2 linked regions of the Methyloterricola oryzae genome follow. The protein of the gene in region 1 interacts with the protein of each later gene in a pairwise test. Links are inferred from orthologs where the notes say so. Each region holds a gene or a part of one and is shown in the gene's direction. Other genes may lie near its edges. The genes, in order: selB and serC.

Evidence for each region.
Region 2: the proteins of selB (region 1) and serC interact in binary tests that used the Escherichia coli proteins (3 or more experiments, as listed by UniProt). The link is inferred for Methyloterricola oryzae from one-to-one orthologs.

Annotation. Positions count from the first base shown.
Region 1 is NZ_JYNS01000003.1:199,554-210,307, reverse strand. What follows is about bases 3,727-6,622. They hold selB (selenocysteine-specific translation elongation factor), read left to right. Parts: upstream 3,727-4,170; coding sequence 4,171-6,075; downstream 6,076-6,622. Other genes in these bases: EK23_RS06975 (hypothetical protein), read right to left, coding at 6,342-6,622; selA (L-seryl-tRNA(Sec) selenium transferase), read left to right, coding at 3,727-4,169. Also shown: fdxH (formate dehydrogenase subunit beta), read left to right, coding at 1-154; EK23_RS07005 (formate dehydrogenase subunit gamma), read left to right, coding at 151-792; EK23_RS07000 (methyltransferase domain-containing protein), read left to right, coding at 818-1,633; formate dehydrogenase accessory protein FdhE, read left to right, coding at 1,714-2,556; more of selA, read left to right, coding at 2,769-3,726; more of EK23_RS06975, read right to left, coding at 6,623-7,352; EK23_RS06970 (hypothetical protein), read left to right, coding at 7,722-8,846; EK23_RS06965 (hypothetical protein), read left to right, coding at 8,987-9,193; EK23_RS06960 (acyl-CoA dehydrogenase family protein), read left to right, coding at 9,433-10,548; EK23_RS06955 (phosphate/phosphite/phosphonate ABC transporter substrate-binding protein), read left to right, coding at 10,558-10,754. UniProt on the Escherichia coli protein: Translation factor necessary for the incorporation of selenocysteine into proteins. It probably replaces EF-Tu for the insertion of selenocysteine directed by the UGA codon. SelB binds GTP and GDP.
Region 2 is NZ_JYNS01000002.1:427,818-438,518, forward strand. The notes cover bases 4,682-7,524. They hold serC (3-phosphoserine/phosphohydroxythreonine transaminase), read left to right. Parts: upstream 4,682-5,483; coding sequence 5,484-6,566; downstream 6,567-7,524. Other genes in these bases: gyrA (DNA gyrase subunit A), read left to right, coding at 4,682-5,271; EK23_RS05670 (phosphoglycerate dehydrogenase), read left to right, coding at 6,576-7,524. In the rest of the region: EK23_RS05650 (dynamin family protein), read left to right, coding at 1-1,755; tRNA (guanosine(46)-N7)-methyltransferase TrmB, read right to left, coding at 1,771-2,463; more of gyrA, read left to right, coding at 2,680-4,681; more of EK23_RS05670, read left to right, coding at 7,525-7,739; pheA (prephenate dehydratase), read left to right, coding at 7,770-8,855; hisC (histidinol-phosphate transaminase), read left to right, coding at 8,902-10,017; EK23_RS05685 (prephenate dehydrogenase), read left to right, coding at 10,014-10,701. UniProt on the Escherichia coli protein: Catalyzes the reversible conversion of 3-phosphohydroxypyruvate to phosphoserine and of 3-hydroxy-2-oxo-4-phosphonooxybutanoate to phosphohydroxythreonine. Is involved in both pyridoxine and serine biosynthesis.

The DNA of each region.
Region 1 (10,754 bases):
CCCGGAGATCAGCCCCACGGTGGGCCTGTGGAAAGGCATCTTCAAGCCCCTGGCCACCGCGGCGCTGTTCTTCACGGGCCTGGCCGGGTTTTTCCACTACGTCACTATCGGCCCCAACGAGACCGAAGAGGAAGAAGAGGAGAAAAAGCCATGAGCGGCCACGAATCTTCCGATCTCATCAAGCGCTACGGGCCGGCGGAGCGGTTCAACCACTGGCTCACCGCCATCACCTTCCTGATGCTGAGCTTTTCGGGGCTGGCCCTGTTCCATCCTTCCATGTTCTGGTTTACCCAGTTCTTTGGCGGCGGCACATGGACGCGCATCCTGCATCCCTACATCGGCCTGCTGATGTTCCTGTCGTTCTCGGGGCTGGCCCTGCGCTACTGGCACCATAACCTGTTGAGCCGGAACGACATCATCTGGCTGACCCGCATCATGGATGTGGTGCAGAACCGCGAGGACCGCCTGCCCGAGGTGGACCGCTACAACGCCGGGCAGAAAATGCTGTTCTGGACCATGATCGCCACCATCCCCACGTTGCTGCTCACCGGCATCGTCATCTGGCGGCCCTGGTTCGCGCCGTATTTCTCGATTGACATCATCCGCATCAGCGCCCTGCTGCACGCGCTCTGCGCCTTCGTCATGATCTCCGGCATCATCGTGCATATCTACGCGGCGCTGTGGATCAATGGCACCATCGGCGCCATGGTGCGCGGCACCGTCACCCGAGCCTGGGCTCACAAGCATCATCCGGGCTGGTACAAGCGGGTGATGAAGGGGGAGGAACACTGAGTCCCGAGCCTGGCCCAAGCACGGCATGACCTATTTCGCCACGGATTTCCAGAATGTCGATGGTGCCGGCGCCGCGCAGCGGTTCGTTCAGTGCCTGCGTCTCCAGCAATCGCTGGAGTTTTATCGATCCTACAAGCAGAAGACGCGCGACCTGCTGGCGCTGAAGGAAGGCGACTGCGTCCTGGAGGTCGGCTGCGGCACGGGGGAAGACGCCGTGGCCCTGGCGCGCGAGGTGGGCCCGTCGGGCCAGGTTTTCGCCGTGGACCTCAGCACCGAACTGCTGGGGGTCGCCCGGGAAACCGTGATGCCCTCCGGGTTGCCGGTCCGGCTCATTCAGGCAGACGCCCGCAGCCTGCCGTTTGCCGATTCCAGTCTTGACGGCGCCCGTATCGACCGGACCTTGCAGCATATCGCCGAGCCGCTGCAGGTGGTCGCGGAGATGAGCCGGGTCGTCCGCAGCGGCGCGTACGTGGTTGCCATGGACCCCGACTGGGAGACCTTGACGGTCGATTCGAACCATAAAGTCCTGACCCGCATCCTCCTGAACGTCTGGTGCGACAGCTTTCCCTCAGGAGGCTGGATAGGCCGCCAACTGGCGCGGCATTTTCTACAAGCCGGGCTGGTGGACATTCAAATCGTCCCGCAAACGCTCGTTTTCAACGAACTGGAACTGGCGGATCAGGTACTCGATCTCTCCCGGACCGCCGCGGCCGCCGGCGCAGCCGGGCGCGCCTCCACAGAGGAAATCGAGGAATGGCTGGAGGGACTTGCCGAACTGGATAGGCGAGGACAGTTTTTCAGCTCGTTCACCGCGTTCATCGTCAAGGGAACCAAGCCCTAGGCTCAGGTCGCGCTCGCCCAGGCGGCCCGGTTCTGGCGAACGGACCCACCGTTCCATCTTTCCGCATCCGAAACAGGTCCATGGAATTGCCTTTCGTCATCCCCCCAAACCCGAGACAGATTTTCCGTGAACGCTCGGAACGGCTGCGTCAACTGTCTCAAACCAACCCCGCGCTCTCCGGCTATCTCGGACTGATGGCCGACCTGACCGGGATTCAACATGAGCTTTACGAGGCGACAGTAACGGAAGGATTTCCGGCCGCTCTGAACCGAGCGCCCGCGCTGGATATCGAGACGTGGCGGCCGGGAGCGAACTGGCATGAGTCATTCCGCCAGATCGCGGCGCGGATGGTCGCGCGCAGCCCGGCTGCCGATGGGCTCGCCGGCATCGGCAGAAACGATGAAGCCGAGTGGGATGACTGGGCCGATGGACTGCTGGCCGCCGATCTCGAACGGATCGATGCCGGGCTCGCGCCATTCGTGGCCGCCGCCCTGCAACTGCATTGGACCTTGGCGGCCGCGGCGTTGGATGCGACGCATCTCAATGCTGGCGCCGCGACCCATCACTGCCCGGCGTGTGGCTTCCTGCCCGTGGCTTCGGTGCTGCAGACCGGAGGGGACGTGCAAGGCTTGCGCTACCTGGTTTGCGGCCTGTGTGGCAGCCAATGGAACCGGCCGCGCATCCATTGCATTCAGTGCGGTTCCAGCCAGCACGTGGCGTATTTCGGCATCGAAGGCGGCGGCGAGGCGGTGAAGGCGGAGGCCTGCGGCGGTTGCAAAACCTATGTGAAGTCCATGAACCGCGAGAAGGACAACGGCCTCGATCCCTTCGCCGACGACCTGGCTAGCCTTTCCCTGGACCTGCTCATGGCCGAGGACGGCTACCAGCGCCTGGGTTTCAACCCGCTCCTGATTCCAGGCTGACCACCCCGAGCTAGGCTGTGCCGACGTAGGAGGCGCTGCGTACGTGACCCATGCGTCTCGTCCCTCGGCGGCATCCTATGCGGTCTGCGCGGCCCGCGTTCGGCGATAGACGTAAGCTTTCATAGGGTGTGCCAACGTCAGAAGGCGCCGTAATCAACGCGGGCGTGGGAAGCCGGTAGAATAGCGCGTCTCCATCATCGAGCCGTCTCATCATGCCGCGACCTGATAGCCCGCAAGCCCGCCTACCCTCGGTGGACAGCCTGCTCAATCACGCAGATGCCGACGAGTTGAAATCCCGCTTCGGCCACACGGCAGTGGTCGCGGCCTTGCGCGACGAAATGGCGGTGCTGCGCGAGGCGCTCACGAGCAAACCCGATCTGCCATGGAGCCGCGAGGGTATCGTGGCTTCGACCGGGCAGCGGCTCTTGGCGCAATTCGAGCCTAGTCTGAAGCCGGTTTTCAATCTGACCGGCACCGTGCTGCACACCAACTTGGGCCGCGCCCCGCTGGCCGACGCGGCGGTGAATGCGGTGCTTGCGGTGCTCGCACGCCCCTGTAACCTGGAGTTCGGTCTGGACAGCGGGCGGCGCGGGGATCGCGACGACCATATCGATGGACTGATCCGCGAACTCACCGGGGCCGAGGCGGCCACCGTGGTGAACAACAATGCGGCGGCGGTGTTCCTGTTGCTGAACAGCCTGGCATCACGCAAGGAGGTGATCGTCTCGCGCGGTGAATTGATCGAAATCGGCGGCGCGTTCCGCATCCCCGACATCATGGCCCGCGCCGGCGCCAAACTTCGGGAAGTGGGCACCACCAACCGCACCCACCGCAAGGACTACGCCGAGGCGATCGGTCAGCGCACCGCGCTTATCATGAAGGTGCACCGCAGCAATTACGCCATCGAGGGCTTCACCGCCAGCGTGCCCGAGGAACAACTGGCCGAACTGGCCCATGGACAGGGGTTGCCCTTCGTGGAGGACCTGGGCAGTGGCACGTTGATCGACCTCGGTGCACATGGCCTGCCGAAAGAACCGACGCCGCAACAGGCCCTCGCTAAGGGCACGGACCTGGTCAGTTTCAGCGGCGACAAGCTGCTGGGTGGGCCGCAGGCCGGCATCCTGGTGGGTCGCAAGGACCTGATCGCCAAGCTCAAGCGCAATCCGCTCAAGCGCGCCCTGCGGGTGGACAAGATGACCCTGGCCGCCCTGGAGGCGACCCTCAAGCTGTATCAGAGTCCGGAATATCTGAGCCGGCGACTGCCCACCCTGCGCCTGCTGACGCGGAGCGAGGACGACATCCGCGCCGCCGCCGTTCGCTTGCAAGACCCAATGCAGGCGGCATTGACCGGGCAAGCGGACGTGCGCGTGGAGGCGTGCCGCAGCCAGATCGGCAGCGGTTCCCTGCCGGTTGACCGGCTTCCCAGCGCATGCCTTGCCCTCTATCCGCTGGGGCGGGGCGGTGGCCGCGCCCTGAACCGGCTGGCGGAAACCTTCCGCGCCTTGCCGGTGCCGGTGATTGGGCGGCTGGAAGATGGCGCGCTGCGCTTCGACCTGCGCTGCCTGGAGGACGAAGCCGGCTTCCTCGCGCAGTTGCCGCAATTGGGTGGCTGACATGATCGTCGGCACCGCGGGTCATATCGATCACGGCAAGACGGGGCTGGTCAAGGCGCTCACCGGCGTCGACGCGGACCGGCTCGCCGAGGAGAAGGCGCGCGGCATCACTATCGACCTGGGCTATGCCTACACGCCCCTGGCTGGCGGCGACATCCTGGGTTTCGTGGACGTGCCAGGGCACGAGAAATTCATCCACAACATGCTGGCGGGCACCACCGGGATCGATTTCGCCTTGCTGGTGGTGGCGGCGGATGACGGCCCCATGCCGCAGACCCTAGAACATCTGCAGATTCTCGATCTCCTGGGTGTCTCACGCGGCGCGGTGGCATTGAGCAAGTGCGATCGTGTTGATGCCGGGCGCATCGGGCAGGTTACGGTCGAAATCCAAGACTTGCTGAAAGGCACGACGCTCGCCGCAAGTCCTGTATTCCCGCTATCCGCCGCCACAGGGCAGGGCGTGGAGGCCCTGAAAGCCCATCTGGAGTCTGCCGCTGCGAGCCTGGATACGCAGGCAGTGCGGGGCGGGTTTCGCCTCGCCATCGACCGTTGCTTCAGCGTGGCCGGTGCGGGCACCGTGGTGACGGGAACGGTTTTTTCCGGGCGTGTGCGGGTGGGCGAGCGTCTGCTGCTTTCGCCTTCGGGCCTTCCCGTGCGGGTGCGCGGCATTCATGCCCAGAATCGTCCGGCGGAGGTAGGTCGCGCCGGTCAACGCTGTGCCCTTAATCTGGCCGACGTGGAGAAAGCCCGGATCCAGCGCGGCGACTGGGTTTTGACGCCGGAATTGCACCAACCGACGGCGCGCCTGGATGTGCGCCTGCGCCTGTTGCCCAGTGAGGGCAAGCCGCTGAGGTACTGGACGCCGGTGCATGTGCACCTGGGGGCCTTTCACGCCACGGCCCGGGTCGCCCTGTTGCGGGATGAGCCGCTGGAGCCTGGCAGCAACGCCCTGGCGCAACTGGTGCTGGACAGGCCCACTGGCGCGGTTCATGGCGATCGCGCGGTGCTGCGCGATGCCTCGGCCCTGCGCACCATCGCCGGCGGGCATGTACTGGATGCCCAAGCTCCGGCCCGGGGACGGCGCAGTCCGCAGCGGCTTGAGGTGCTGGCGGCGTGGGAACAGCCCGGGCTCGAGGCGATGCTCACCGCCTTGCTCGCCGCCTCGCCTCAGGGACTCAGCCTGAAATCCTTCGCCCTGAACGCCAATCTGACCTGCGAGGAATTGAACCGGCTGCTGGACGCGATGGATCTGCGCCGCGTCGGCGGGATCAGGCCGGTGGCTTTTGAGCATGAACACTGGAGCGCCTTGTGCAGGGCGGTGCTCGAAACCCTGAGTCTGCATCATGTCACCGAGCCCGACTCCCTGGGGCTGAATTCCGAGCAGTTGCGTCTGCGCTGCGCGCCGCGCCTGGATCGGGCCGGATTCGTCGAAGTCCTGACGGTACTCTTTTCGGGCGGCTTCTGTGCCCGCGATGGCTCGTGGTGGCATCTGCCGGGACACGAAATCGTCCTGGCCGAGAAGGACGAGGCCCTCTGGCAGCGCCTGTTCCCGTTGCTCGCCGCCCAGCCCTTCCAGCCGCCGCGGGTGCGGGATATCGCCCGTTCCGAAAGCCTGGAGGAAGGCGCGGTACGCCGCTTGCTCAGCCAGGCGGCGCGCTTGGGGCGGCTGCATCGCGTCGCCCACGACCACTACTTCGACCGGGCCGCTGTGGCGCAGATGGCCGACATCGTGCGAAATCTGGCGCGGGAGGCGCCGGATGGCGCCGTGACCGCGGCGGCTTTCCGTGACCGCATCGGTACCGGCCGCAAGCTGGCCATTCATATCCTCGAATACTTCGACCGCTGCGGCCTGACCCGGCGCACGGGCGACGTTCATCGGATTCGCAGCGACAGCCTGCAGTTCTGAGAGCCTGCCGGTTTCCGGTAGAATGCCGGAACAATGGAAGAGCATCGTCCCCGGTGGGGCGGCCGGTCTTCAAAACCGGTTGAGGCCGTGAGACGGCCTCGGGCGGGTTCGACTCCCGTTCTCTTCCGCCATTGGCGTTCATAGAATTTGTCTGGTCCCGCACCTCCTCACGGCGTTTAGGTCCGCATGGAATGCGCCGCACGCTTTTCGGCAGATCGATCACGAGCGGGTGGGCAGTAAACAGCCCACCTTGGAATTCCGTCTCGTCATTGGGGTAGAACAGCCGCAGCTTGGGTGCTCTGCCTTTCAATACGCTGGCTGTCGTCCTTGCCGGCTAGGGTACCGCGCAGCTTGAGCAGGTTCTTCAGGGCTCCATACCAGAAAGGCGCGCCCAAGCTCATCAGAAACACGGAAAGTACAATCCCCATGGCATTTACGTTTTTCCAGTTTTTGTACCAGTCGTCCACCGATCCGGGAATTGTGAGAACGTCGAGTTTCATTAATTCCCTTAACTCAGCCTTCTGTTTTTCCGTCAGCGCGGCGGACACCGGGTCCGACGGCGGCTGCTCCCCTGCCTTCCGATAGGCTTGTTCCACCAGCGTATTGCGTAATTGATCGTCCACGGAAAGCCGGTTGATCAGCGTCACCGTGTCGAGTTGGAAGAGCAGGGCGACCGCCACGGAGCAGATGAAGGTGATGCCGCGCGTGGTGAAGGTGAACCGGTCGGAGACCCGGTCGATGGTCTGGTCGAACCAGCTGTTGATCTTTGCCACCAGCTTGCTATTGGCTTCCTGCATGAGCGCCCGGGCCTGGCGAGTACAGTTGGCTAGTTCGGGCTTGTCGAGTTCCAACTGCAAGGCCATGTCTCGGACCCGCTCCACCGTTGCCTTGGGGTCCTGGATACCATTGTCCTGCAGTGTCTTCAGCAAGGTCTGCCGGGTCTCCGCTCCCAGTTTTTCCAGGCAGTTGGCGGGTGCCTGGCCGGATGCCAGGTCCATCAGCAGTTTGGTGAATTCCTCCCGATGGATGGCCGCGCCATAGCGCTGCCCCACGTCGCGGATCATGGGATGGCTCAGCACGGCCCCGCACACCGATTCGGCGATCTTGCGATCGATCTGCGGGTCGATCTGCTGCAGCAGGTCCGCAAGGCCTTGCAGCAGATGGCGCCCGCGGGTGTTGCCGATACTGGTGACAAACTGGGTCAGCACCGTTACCACCATGCTGGCAACCAGCATGACGACGGTCAGGGCCAGCAGGATATCGATGGTCTTCAACATGACGGCTTTCTCCCTTGAAAGCGCCCTCTGAGGGGCATGCGGCCTTAACTTAACCCAAAAGGCGTTTAATTCCCCCTTGCTTACCGCAGCCTATTCATTCATACACCGGAAGCCTCGCGGAGGCCGTAGTGTGGTGGTTTACCCGAGCGCCATCAGGTAAGTAGTCAGCAGGCCGGCTGCGAAATCTTTCCTTGACGCATTGCCCATCCAGAGAGGGAAACCGGCGTCAGTGGTCTGCGGAATCCCGGCAGGCCGGAGGGGCCGGCACCTTCACGATACCCTTGACGGCACTTGCCCCGCGGGTGATCCTTCAGGCTGTGTTTTGCGCCATTCCGTCCCCCCTTGTTTTTCCGATCGTTCTGGAGATCCATGATGCGCCACCCTTTTTCTGTCCACGCACTCCTCATGGCCTCTGCCATGCTCTCGGCGTTGGTGGCCGCCCCGGCGTTCGCCGCCGTCCCCGGTGAAAAATCAGGTTTACGCCTCTTGGTTATTTTGGGCGTCCGCAATGTCGGGCCGCCGCTCTGCTTTATCAGCGGCGAGGGAGCGCGGGGGCCCGACACGACGGTTACCCTGATTCGGAACGGGCTGGAGATTCGCAAGCAGACCACGCCCACATTCGTCGAGAATGGCTTCTTCGCGGCGGAATGGGACTGTGGCTCCGCTGATGAGGGTCGGGCTCGGATCGGAGACCTCGTCGTGGCCGAATCCGGCGGTGAGACACATCGCCTCGAGGTTCCGGACGTTCGGCCCGAGATCGACGTGCGGGCCGACCGCGCATCGGGCAGAGTTCCGCCCGGTTCGCTGGAAGTCGTGGTAATCGATTGCGTCATCGGTCGGGAATGCTCCGGAGACACGCTCTTTCTGCACCCGGAAATCCGGCGTAATGGGCGCTGGTCCATCGATGTGCGCGGCCAGTTCGATATTCAGGGGGGCGACGCGGTCGGCGTGAGCTGGACCAATCCCCAAGGCGACTCGGTCAACGTGTTGTACGGGGCACCGCACATAACGGCTCAGAACGGCTCTCCGGTGGTCGGCGGCCACGCAAATCCGGGCGAGCGCGTAAGAGTCGCGCTGTTTGGTCCAAATGGTTCGTTCAAGGCCCTGGGCACCCAGCGGGTCACGAACGATGAGGGCATTTTCTCGATCACGATGAGCCGAGGCGGCAGCGCGGTGCCGGTCGAAATCGGCGACGTGCTGCGCTCGAATGTTTTTCGCGGTGCTGCTATCGAAACCATAGACGGGCAACTGGCTGTCGACGCGGAGTCGAGCCTGATCAACGCCGTATGCTTCCCCAAATCCGAATGGCATATTCAGGTCACCACGCCGAACAGTATCTACGGGCACAACGGCGTGGCCGAGCTGAGCGGCCTGGTGCAGGAAGATCGCTCAGTTTCGCAGGATGAAATTCCCATGCGCGCGGACGATGAGGTGAAGCTTTGGTGCACCAATCCCCAGGGTAACTCCCAATTGTTCGTGGCTAACCCACTCTGAATTTTTTTCCGGCTCGAGCTTGCACCATAGCTCACGGCCTGGTGGGTGCTTTTTTGACAGGCATGCTGTCCTGGCCTGAGAATAGCGAAAAATCCTGAGCCATTAGCCTCAGCGTACCCAGACACGCTGCGAGATGACATATGCCTGAATGCAGTACCGACGACGACCGTGCCGATCAGGGGGCAGACCCATTCATGGATGCGGCGGAAAACGCTGATGTGGTCCGGCAGCAGAGTGAGCGCCTCACGGCGGTTGCCCTGGCGCATCAGGCCGAACAGCGCGCGAAGGGACGCGATATCAGCCTGACGACGGCCATCATCGAGATCATCACCCAGAAGGATCAGTAAGCGCGCGGCCTGCGCGTGTCCTGATTCGCCTGCCCGCGTCGGGGTCTGCGCGGTTACCAGCATTTCTTCTGCCAGCCGTGCTCACGGACGGTCCGGGCTGCGCGGCTGCCCGGTCCATGGCACAATGGGGACGAAAGCCCAATACGCGCATTCTGCCTGAGGGCCTTCGTCCATCGCCCGCAGCCCCTTGGTTTCGGGACTTTCCGGCTTGCGCCGCTTTTCATGTGACAGGTCTGCCCATGAAACAGCTTGAAGCACTTGATACCCTCGTTGCGTCCATCGTCGAACCCGCCGCCACCCAGGTGGACCGCGATGCCGTTTTTCCCTCCACTGCACTGGATGCGCTGGCTGACGCGGGCCTTCTCGGCCTGTTGAGCGCGCCCGAGGTCGGTGGCCTCGGAGGTTCGTTCGCCGACGCCAGCCGGGTGGTCACCGGCCTGGCGCGCAGTTGCGCCTCGACCGCCATGGTAGTGACCATGCATTACTGCGCCACCGCCGTGATCGAGAAGCATGGCGGAGACGCCGTGCGGCGGGAAATCGCCGCCGGCCGCCACGTCTCCACCCTGGCCTTTTCCGAATCCGGCTCGCGCAGCCATTTCTGGGCGCCCGTCAGCGGGGCGGTGCCCGAGGGCGATGCAATCGCGCTGTCCGGCGCCAAGACTATGGTGACCTCGGCCCTCAAGGCCGATTCCTACGTGTGGTCGTCCCGGCCGGTGACGGCGGAGGGCGCAAGCACCCTGTGGCTGGTGGATGCCGCTAACCCTGGCTTGAGCCAGCCCAAGGCCTTCGACGGACTGGGCCTGCGCGGCAATGCCTCGGCGCCGGTGACGGCTAAAGCCGCCAAAGTCTCCGTTTCCGATCGTTTAGGGGCCGACGGCGAGGGCTTCGCCATCATGATGGAAACCGTGCTGCCCCTATTCTCCGTGCTGAATGCCTCCTGCTCCCTGGGGCTGATGGAATCGGCCTTGGAGCGCGCCGTCGGCCACGTTTCCGGAGCGCGCTTCGATCATCTAGGCTCCAGCCTGGCCGAACTGCCGACCCTGCGCGCCTATCTGGCCCGAGCCCGGATTCGCGCGGACATGGTCAGAACCCTGCTGGACGACACCTTGGACGCCCTGGCCGGCGGGCGCAGCGACGCACTGCTGCGGGTGCTGGAGATCAAGGCCGCGGCGGCGGAGGCGGCGCTGGAGGTGACCGACACCGCCATGCGGGTCTGCGGCGGGGCGGCGTTCCGCAAGGACCTGGGCATCGAGCGCCTGTTCCGGGATGCCCGCGCGGCGTCGGTGATGGCACCCACCTCCGATGTGCTCTACGACTTCGTCGGCAAGGCCCTATGCGGCCTGCCGCTGTTTTGAGGAGGGGCCATGACTGAAACGCTGGTGATGGGGGCGGTGGCCTATTCGCCCCAGGTCGTGACCATCTGGGAAGGCTTCAAGGCGCATTTCCTCGCCCAGGGCCTGGATTTCGACTATGTGCTGTTTTCCAATTACGAACGGCAGGTGGAGGCCCAGTTCCAGGGTGACATCCACCTGGCCTGGAACTCGCCCCTGGCCTGGGTGCG
Region 2 (10,701 bases), on another replicon or contig:
CTGTTTTTCTCCGACACCGGCGTGCGCCTGCTGCCCTCATCGCCGGGCCGCACCACCATGTGCCCCACCGAAATCTTCTACGACACCAAGGGCGGGGCCTACATCCGCCTGCTGTCCATCGACACCCGGCTGACGGAGACCTCCCTCAGCGAGTACAAGCGCCACGCCGACAGCTGGCTGCAGATCGAGCTTGACCCCAACTCCCCGGTTCAGATGCAGGAGGCATTCCGCGAACTCGCTGCCACCAAGAAGGTGCCCTACCAGGAGGCCGTCAAGCTCGGCCTCGCCTTCGACGAGATGCGCCCGGGTCAGAGCCTGCCCCCTGAATTCGTGGAGATTCCCGCCTGGCGCCATGCCCTGATCAGCTTTCCCCATTATCTGCTCAAGGAAGGCCTTTCCATCCTGGATACGCCGGGCCTCAATGCCCTGGGCGCCGAGCCGGAGCTGACCCTGCACATGCTGCCCAGCGCCCAGGCCGTGGTGTTCGTCCTGGCCGCCGACACCGGCGTGACCAAGAGCGACTTGGACATGTGGCGCAACCACGTGCGCGGCTCGCGCCATTCCCACCATGGCGGACTGGCGGTGGTGATGAACAAGATCGACTCCATGTGGGGTGATCTGCAGGGCGAGGAAGCCATCGAGAAATCCATCCATGAACAGATTGCGACCACCGCCCAGATACTGGAAGTGGCGGAAGGTTCGATCTTTCCGGTATCGGCCAAGCAGGCCTTGTTGGCCAAGGTCAAGGGCGACGAGGCGCTGCTGGACAAGAGCCGGCTGCGGGGGATCGAGAATTATCTTGCCAATAGCGTGGTGCGCGAACGCCAGACCATCCTGCGAGAGGCGGTATCCCACAATGTGGGACATCTGGTGCGGGAGTCGGCCGCGACACTGGGCGCCGAAATGACCGACATCGAGCGCCAGTTGGCTGACATGCGCAAGATCGACATCAATAACCATGAGATGACCCACAAGCTCATGGAGGAAACCCGGGAGCAGCAGGGGCGCTATCTGGCCAGCGTGGATAATTTTCAGGCCAGTCGGCGCGTGTTTCTGGTCCAGGTGCGTTTGCTGATCGAGGCCTTGGGCGCCGATACCATCGATCCCATCGTGCGCCGCATGCGCAAGCAGACGGCAGGGAGCCTGACCACCATCGGCATGAAGAACTCGATGAAGAACGTGCTGGACGAGTTGCGTGTGGTGCTGGAGAAGGCCTCGGCCATTGCCGAAGAGGCCAGGCGGCTGGTCAAGGCCATTTACGCGCGATTCCGTGACGAGCATGGGTTCACTGACCTGCAGCCGGTCATGCTGTCATTCCACAAATACGAGGTGGAACTGCAGCGTATCTTCGACGAGGGTGAGGAATTCCGTAACAGCGCGGCCTCCACCCTGATGGAGCAGAGCCTGGTGGTGCAGAAGCTGTATGGCACCATCATCGCCAATGCGCGCGAGATGTTCGGGCAGGCACACAACGAGGCCAAGACCTGGGGCTCAACCGCCTTGGGGCCTCTAGTTCACCAGATCAAGGACCGCAAACGTCTCATCGAAAGCCGCCTGGAAGTACTTCGCAAGGTCAACGAAACCAGCGAGTCGCTGGATGCCGAGATTGCGGCCATGGAAGAGAAACTGGCTCCGTTGCAGCGTCAGTTCGATGAACTCAAGGCGATCCTGTCCACCTTGGAACTCGAACAGGAACCGGCACCAACATCCGGCGTCAGTCAGGAAGCGCCGGCGGCGGTCGAGGCGGCTGGATAGGTCCGAGGTCCCTGCTCAGGGGCGCTTTTCGAACAGCAAGTCCCACACCCCGTGACCTAGGCGCTGGCCGCGTGACTCGAATTTGGTGAGCGGACGGTGCGCCGGGCGCTCGCTGAACTGTCTGGCACCCGCCTGGTTTTTCAGGGCCTCACAGCCTTCCAGTACCTCAAGCATCTGCAGCGCATAGTCATGCCAGTCGGTGGCCGCATGCAGCACACCCCCCGTCTTCAGTTTGCGGGCGGCAAGCTCGGTGAACTCCGGATTGATGAGGCGGCGCTTGTGATGCCTTTTCTTGTGCCAAGGGTCCGGAAAGAACACCTGGATACCTGCCAACGAAGCGTCGGGAATGAATTGCTTCAGCACCTCCACCGCGTCGGCGCAGCAGACCCGCACGTTCTTCAGGCCCAGTTCCTCGATGCGCAACAAGGCATGTCCAACACCGGGGCGATGCACTTCGATCCCGAGAAAATTCCGCTCCGGCGTGGCCGCCGCCATCTGCGTCAGGCTTTCCCCATTGCCGAAGCCGATCTCAAGCACCAGAGGTTGGGGCTGCGGAAACAGCAGGGCAGGCGCGCGGCAATCCGCCGGTTCGATGCCGTAGCGGGGCCACAGCAGGTCCAGGGCCTGGCGCTGGGCCTCGGTGATGCGTCCTTGTCGCAGCACGAAGCTGCGGATGGGGCGATGCTGGGCGGAATCGCTTGAAGTCATGGGGCTTGTGTGCTCGGGTCCTTTCAGGGCGCGCATTTTAGCAGATCGAACTGTCGCGCTGCTGCCGATGGCCATAGTCGCAAAACCCTCCAAACGGCGTGGCGTGATATAATCCCGGGCTGGCGCTTCAGAACGAGACAGGCCAACCGAACTGGCCTCGGCGCGTAAACGGAGTAACGTCTTTCCTCGCTTTTATCGCAGAACAACACGGACCTGATGTCTTCTTTCGCCAAAGAAATCATACCAGTCAGCCTCGAAGACGAGATGAAGCAGTCCTATCTGGACTACGCCATGAGCGTCATCGTGGGTCGTGCCTTGCCCGATGCCCGCGATGGGCTGAAACCAGTGCACCGCCGGGTGCTGTACGCCATGCAGGAACTGGGTAACGACTGGAACAAGCCCTATAAGAAATCCGCCCGCGTGGTGGGTGACGTCATCGGTAAATACCACCCCCACGGCGACTCCGCGGTCTACGACACCATCGTGCGCATGGCCCAGCCGTTTTCCCTGCGCTACATGCTGGTCGACGGCCAGGGCAACTTCGGCTCGGTGGATGGCGATCCGCCGGCGGCCATGCGGTACACCGAGGTGCGCATGTCGCGCATCGCCCATGACCTGCTTGCCGATCTGGACAAGGAAACCGTCGATTTCGTCCCCAACTATGACGAGTCCGAGCGGGAACCCTCGGTCCTGCCGACGCGCATCCCCAACCTGCTGATCAACGGCTCTGCCGGCATCGCGGTGGGCATGGCGACCAACATCCCGCCACACAACCTGACCGAAGTCATCAATGCCTGCCTGACCCTGATCGAAAATCCGGGGGCCAGCATCCACGAACTGATGGCCCTGGTGCCCGGGCCGGACTTCCCCACCGCGGGACTGATCAACGGCGCGGCGGGCATACGCGAGGCCTATCTCACCGGACGTGGCCGCATCTACCTGCGCGCCCGCTGCCATTTCGAAGGCGAGGAGGGCGCACGCCAGTCCATCATCGTCAGCGAACTGCCCTACCAGGTAAACAAGGCCAGGCTGCTGGAGAAGATCGCCGAGTTGGTCAAGGACGGCAAGCTAGAGGGCATCTCCGGCCTGCGCGACGAATCCGACAAGGATGGCATGCGCATGGTGATTGAGCTGCGGCGCGGCGAGGTGCCGGACGTGGTGCTCAACAACCTGTACCAGCAGACCCAGATGCAGAGCGTGTTCGGCATCAACATGGTGGCCCTGCTGGACGGCCGCCCGCGCTGCATGAATTTGAAGGAACTGCTAGTCGCCTTCATCGACCACCGCCGCGAGGTGGTGACCCGGCGCACCATCTTCGAACTGCGCAAGGCGCGGGAACGCGCGCACATTTTGGAAGGCCTGGCCGTCGCGCTGGCCAATATCGATGAGATCATCGAGGCCATCAAGACCTCGCCCAGCCCTGCCGAGGCCAAGGCGCGTCTGTTGGGCCGCAGCTGGCAGCCGGGCGTGGTGACCGAACTGCTGGCCCGCGCCGAGGACGAGTGGCGTTCCCGCCCCGATGACCTGGGCCGCGAGTTCGGCCTGGTCGAAGGCGCCTACCGCCTTTCGCCCGCCCAGGCCCAGGCCATCCTGGATCTGCGCCTGCACCGCCTCACCGGGCTGGAGCAGGAGAAAATCATCGCCGAATACAAGGAATTGCTCGGCAAGATCGACGAACTTCTCGCCATCCTGGCCAGCGACGTGCGCCTTCTTGAAGTCATCCGCGACGAACTGGTAGCGGTACGCGACCAGTTTGGCGATGCCCGCCGTACCGAGATCATCACCACACAGTTGGACTTGTGCGCCGAGGATCTGATCACCGAGGAAGACGTGGTGGTGACGGTATCCCACGAGGGTTACGTCAAATCGCAGCCCCTGACCGATTATCGCGCGCAGCGCCGCGGCGGGCGCGGCAAGCAGGCGGCGGCGACGAAGGAAGAGGACTACATCGAGAAGCTGATCGTGGCGAATACCCACGACACCATCCTGTGCTTCTCCAGCGCCGGCAAGGTCTACTGGCTCAAGGTCTACGAACTGCCTGTGGCCAGCCGCACCGCGCGCGGCCGGCCCTTCGTCAACCTGCTTCCGCTGGAGGAAGGAGAAAAGGTCAACGCCATCCTGCCCATCCGCGAGTTTGACGAGGATCATTACATCTTCATGGCCACCACCTCCGGCACGGTGAAGAAGGTGGTGCTGACCGAATTCGAGCGGCCGCGGCCCAGCGGCAAGATCGCCGTGGACCTGCGCGAGGATGATCGCCTGGTGGACGTGGCTATCACCAACGGCACCCAGGATGTGATGCTGTTCAGCAGCGATGGCAAGGTGGTCTGCTTCAACGAGACCGACGTGCGCGCCATGGGGCGCACCGCAACCGGCGTGCGCGGCATGAGCCTGAACGAAGGGCAGAAGGTCATCGCCCTGATCATCGCCAGCGACGGCACGGTGCTCAATATCACCGAGAATGGCTTCGGCAAGCGCACCGCCCTGTCGGAGTTCCCGCGCCACCGCCGTGGCGGCCAGGGTGTGATCGCCATCCAGACCTCGGAGCGCAATGGACAGGTGGTTGCGGCCGTGCTGGTGGATGAGCCTGACGAGATCATGCTGATCACCGACGCCGGCACCCTGGTGCGCACCCGGGTCGCCGAAATCCGCGAACTGGGGCGCAATACCCAGGGCGTCACTGTGATCCGCCTGAGCGAGGGCGAGAAGGTGGTCGGCGTTGATCGCATCGCCAATCTACCCGGTGATGAGAATGGTGGGGAAGGCGAACCAGAGTCCGACGGCGAGCAAGCGGAGCCCATTGAATAAGCGCCCTGTTAAGAATGCCGGGTTCGCCTGTTCGGCCACGCACTCGATTCCGGCACTCGTGAAAGGATATTGAAACAGTCAGAACCCAGAATACGGCCCGTATCGGCGGCAGCGGCGCATGAGCGCCTGCGTGGCGTCGTGTTTGATCCAGCCACCGGGGTTCTTGCCGGGCTGCGGGCCCGCCGATTTGCTTAACCAAACTTGAGGTGACTATGTCCAGGGTCTACAACTTCAGCGCCGGGCCTTCCATGCTGCCCGAGCCGGTGCTGCAACGGGCGCGCGATGAAATGCTGGAGTGGGGCGATACCGGCATGTCGGTGATGGAAATGAGTCACCGCGGCAAAAGCTTCGTCGCCATCGCCGAGAAGGCCGAGGCGGACCTGCGTGAACTGCTGGCGGTGCCGGCCGATTACAAGGTGCTGTTCGTGCAGGGCGGGGCGACCGGCCAGTTTGCCGCCGTCCCCATGAACCTGCTGCGGGGCAAGACCACCGCTTGCTATGTGAGCACCGGACTGTGGTCGGAAAAGGCCATCTCGGAAGCCAAGATGTACTGCCAGGTGGCATTGGCCGCCAGCACCAAGGAGGGCGGCTACACCACCATTCCTGGGCGAGAGACCTGGAATGTGCCCGCCGATGCCGCCTACCTGCACTACACCTCCAACGAGACCATCAACGGCGTGGAGTTCCAGGACATCCCGGACGCGAACGGTTTGCCCCTGGTGTGCGACATGTCCTCGAACATCCTGTCGCGTCCAGTGGATGTCAGCCGCTACGGCCTCATCTACGCCGGAGCCCAGAAGAACATGGGACCTGCCGGCATCGCCGTGGTCATCGTGCGCGAGGATCTGCTGGGCCAGGTGCTGCCGGGAACGCCAGGCATCCTGGATCTGAAAAAACTGTCGGACAACGGCTCCATGCTCAACACGCCGCCCACCTACAATTGGTATCTACTGGGCCTGGTGCTGGAGTGGTTGAAAGGGCAGGGAGGGCTTGCCGCCATGGAACAGGTCAACATCCGCAAGTCGGCCAAGCTGTATGCCGCAATCGACGCCTCGCCGTTCTACTCCAATCCCGTCGAACCGGCATACCGCTCGCGCATGAATGTGCCGTTCCGCCTGGCCAAGGCCGAGCTGGAGAAGACCTTTGCCAGCGAAGCCAAGTCTGCCGGACTGGTGACCCTGGAAGGCCACCGTCAGGTGGGCGGCATGCGCGCCAGCATCTACAACGCCATGCCGGAGGCCGGCGTGGACGCCCTGATCGCCTTCATGGGCGAGTTCGAACGCAAGTACGGCTGAGGATCTGTCATGTACAAGGTATTGACCTACAACAATATTTCCGTCGCAGGTCTGGAACGGCTGCCGCGCGATCGCTACGAGATCGCCTCGGAGATCCAGCACCCGGATGCCATTATGCTGCGTTCCTTCAAGCTGCACGGCGTGCCCATCCCGGATTCGGTGAAATGCGTGGGACGCGCCGGCGCCGGCGTCAACAACATTCCCGTTCCCGACTATTCCAAGCGCGGCATCCCGGTGTTCAATGCGCCGGGGGCCAACGCCAATGCGGTGAAGGAACTGACCATTGCCGGCATGTTGCTGGCCTCGCGCCACATTTGCGCGGCCTGGGACTTCACTCGTGGCCTGAGCGGCGATGACGAGGTGCTGAGCCAGGCGGTGGAAAAAGGCAAGAAGAACTTCGCCGGCATCGAGTTGGCCGGCAAGACCCTGGGCGTCCTGGGCCTTGGCGCCATCGGCGTGCGCGTGGCCAACACCGCCCTGGCCCTGGGGATGAAGGTAGTGGGTTTCGATCCGCTGCTGACCGTGGACAGCGCCTGGCAACTCTCCTCCTCGGTGGAGAAGGCCGCCAGCGTGGACGACCTGGTGAGCAAGGCGGATTTTCTGAGCCTGCATGTACCCCTCAACGACCAGACCCGCCAGATCATCAACGCCGCCCGTATCGGCCTGATGAAGAAAGGCGCGGTGCTGCTCAACTTCTCCCGTGCCGGAATCGCCGATGACGCCAGCCTCGCGCAGGCCCTGGAGGAAGGCAAGCTGGGCGCCTACGTCTGTGATTTCCCCACCGCCAGCCTGATGAACAAGAAGGGCGTGATCCTGCTGCCGCACATCGGCGCCTCCACCGAGGAAGCGGAGGACAACTGCGCGGTGATGGTGGCCGACCAGATCCGCGATTACCTGGAAAATGGCAACATCCGCAATTCGGTGAACTTCCCGGAGGTGATCATGCCGCGCACGGAAGGTTTCCGTCTGGGCGTCGCCAACGAGAACGTGCCGAACATGGTGGGCCAGATCTCCAGCGCCCTGGCCGAGGCCAACCTGAACATTATCGATCTCCTCAACAAATCGCGCGGGGACTACGCCTATACCCTGGTCGACCTCAGCGCGGACGTGCCGGCGGCGACTCTGGAGAAGATCCGCGGCATCAGCGGCGTCCTGACGGCGCGGACTCTCTGAGGCAAAGGCCGGCCGAAAACATCAGAACTCATGGCAGCCGATCCGACCCTCGCGCAGTTGCGCGCACAGATCGACGCGATCGACGATCGCATCCTGGACTTGCTGAACCAGCGGGCGCGCTGCGCCCAGCAGGTGGCGGAGACCAAAACCCGGTCCGGCGAAGACGATTGTTTCTATCGTCCTGAGCGGGAGGCCGAAGTGCTGCGGCGCGTGGCGGCCAACAATCCGGGCCCGCTGTCCCGGGAGGCGGTGGTGCGCTTTTTCCGCGAGGTCATGTCCGAGTGCCTGGCCCTGGAAAAGCCCCTTGCAGTGGCCTTCCTGGGGCCTGAAGGCACGTTTACTCAGCAGGCCGCCTACAAGCATTTCGGCCATGCGGTGCAGGCAGTGCCGCTGCCGGCCATCGACGAGATCTTCCGGGCGGTGGAAAGCGGTAACTGCCAGTTCGGCGTGGTGCCGGTGGAAAACTCCACCGAAGGTGTGATCACACACACCCTGGACAGTTTCGTGCAGTCGCCGCTGCTGATCGCGGGCGAGGTGGTATTGCGCATACACCACAACCTCCTGAGCCGACTGGACGACTTTACGCTGGTACGCAAGGTCTATTCGCACCAGCAGTCCCTCGCGCAGTGCCGGGCCTGGCTGGACCGCTATCTGCCCGGCGCGGAGCGCATTGCGGTAAGCAGCAATGCGGAAGCCGCGCACCTCGCCTCCGGCACTCCCGACAGCGCCGCCATCGCGGGGGAAGTCGCGGCCGGGCTTTACGATCTGGGAATCCTCGAACGCAACATCGAGGACGATCCCAACAACACCACGCGTTTCCTGGTGATCGGACGCAACCCGGTCGGCCCGACCGGATGCGATAAGACCTCGCTGCTGGTGTCCACCAGGAACTATCCGGGGGCGCTGTACAACACCCTGGAACCTTTTGCCCGCTTCCAGCTCAGCATGAGCAAGATCGAATCGCGGCCATCCCGCCGGGGTGCCTGGGATTATGTGTTCTTCATCGACGTGGAAGGGCACCGGGACGACCATCCCCTGGCCGAGGCGCTGAAGGAACTGGAAAAGGACGTGAGCATGCTCAAAATCCTCGGCTCCTATCCCCGTGCCGTCGGCTGATCCTGACTCACTCGGTCCTCCACATTCGCGTAGCCATCAGCCCTCCATGAGCATCGAAGACCTCGCCGTGCCCGGTGTACGCCGGCTCACTCCCTACCAGCCGGGCAAGCCCATCGCCGAACTGGAACGCGAACTCGGCTTGAGCCGGATCGTCAAGCTGGCGTCCAACGAGAACCCCCTGGGCCCGAGTCCCAAGGCCCTGGAAGCCGCCAGGGGGGCTCTGGACGCGTTGCACCTCTATCCCGATGGCGCCGGATTCGAGCTCAAGGCCATCTTGTCGCACAAGCTGGCGGTGGACGCGGCGCAGATTACCCTGGGCAACGGTTCTAACGATGTGCTCGACATGGTGGCGCGCGCGTTCTTGTCTCCGGAGTCGGCTGCCGTGTTCTCGCAGCATGCTTTCGCCGTCTACCCCATTGCCACCCAGGCGGTGGGCGCGACGGCGCGGGTAGCCCCCGCCCATGCTGGCGAGCGCGGTCCCCGCTACGGACATGATCTGACCGCCATGGCGGCATTGAGCGATGAGCAGGTGCGGGTGGTGTTCCTGGCCAATCCCAACAATCCCACCGGCACCCATTTCGGACGCAAAGACCTAGTTGCGTTCCTCAAGGCCCTTCCAGACAACACATTGGTTGTGCTGGACGAAGCCTATTTTGAGTATGTGGACGAACCGAAATACCCGGATGGCATCGCCCTGCTCAAGGACTTCCCTAATCTCATCGTCACCCGCACCTTCTCCAAGGCCTACGGGCTGGCGGGATTGCGGGTGGGCTACGCCGTGTCCAGCCCGGAAATCGCTGATTTCCTGAACCGGGTGCGCCAGCCCTTCAACGTGAATTCCCTGGCGTTGGTCGCCGCCACAGCCGCTCTGGACGATACCGAACATCTGGCCCGCACCGTGAAGCTGAACCGCCGCGGCTTGAAGCAATTGAGCGAGGCCTTCGCCGAGCGCGATCTGCAATTCATTCCCTCCGTGGGGAATTTCATCACCGTCGACGTGGGCCGCGCTGCCGGTCCCGTGTACGATGCCTTGTTGCGGGAAGGCGTGATCGTGCGGCCGGTGGCCAATTATGGCCTGCCCTATCACCTGCGGGTGACGGTGGGAACCGAAACGGAAAACCAGATTTTTCTGGACGCATTGGACCGCGTGCTAAGCCCATGATCCGAAGGCTCTGCATCATCGGTGTCGGTCTGATCGGCGGGTCCGTAGCGCGCGCGGTACGGGCGCGGGGGCTTTGCAGCGAGATCGTCGGAGTCGACCGGGACCCATCGAACCTGGCCCGAGCCGAGGAACTGGGGGTGATCGACCGGGGCTTTCGGTCGGTGGAGGAGGGCGCCGAGGGTTCTGACTGGGTTTTTGTCGCCACGCCAGTCGGGGCGATCGGTTCCGTGCTGGCCGAACTCAAGCTGGCCTGGAACCTAGATGCGATCTATACCGATGCCGGCAGCACCAAGGGCAATATCGTCGCCGCTTTGAACGCCCTGTTTGGTGCGACTCCCCCCAATTTCGTGCCGGGACACCCCATCGCGGGCGCGGAGCGTAGCGGTGTGGAGGCGTCGTCTGAGGCCTTGTATGCGGGCAAGCGGGTCATCCTGACGCCTTTGGCGAACACCGACGCCGGCAAACTCGATTCGGTGGAAGCGTTCTGGAACGCGATCGGCGCCAGGGTGTCGCGTATGGACCCGGATCATCACGACGCCGTCCTGGCCGCCACCAGCCACCTGCCCCATGTCCTGGCCTTCACCCTGGTGCACATGCTAGGCCGCAAGGATGAGCAAGAGGAAATCTTCCAGTACGCCGCCGGCGGATTTCGCGACTTCACCCGCATCGCCTCGAGCGACCCGA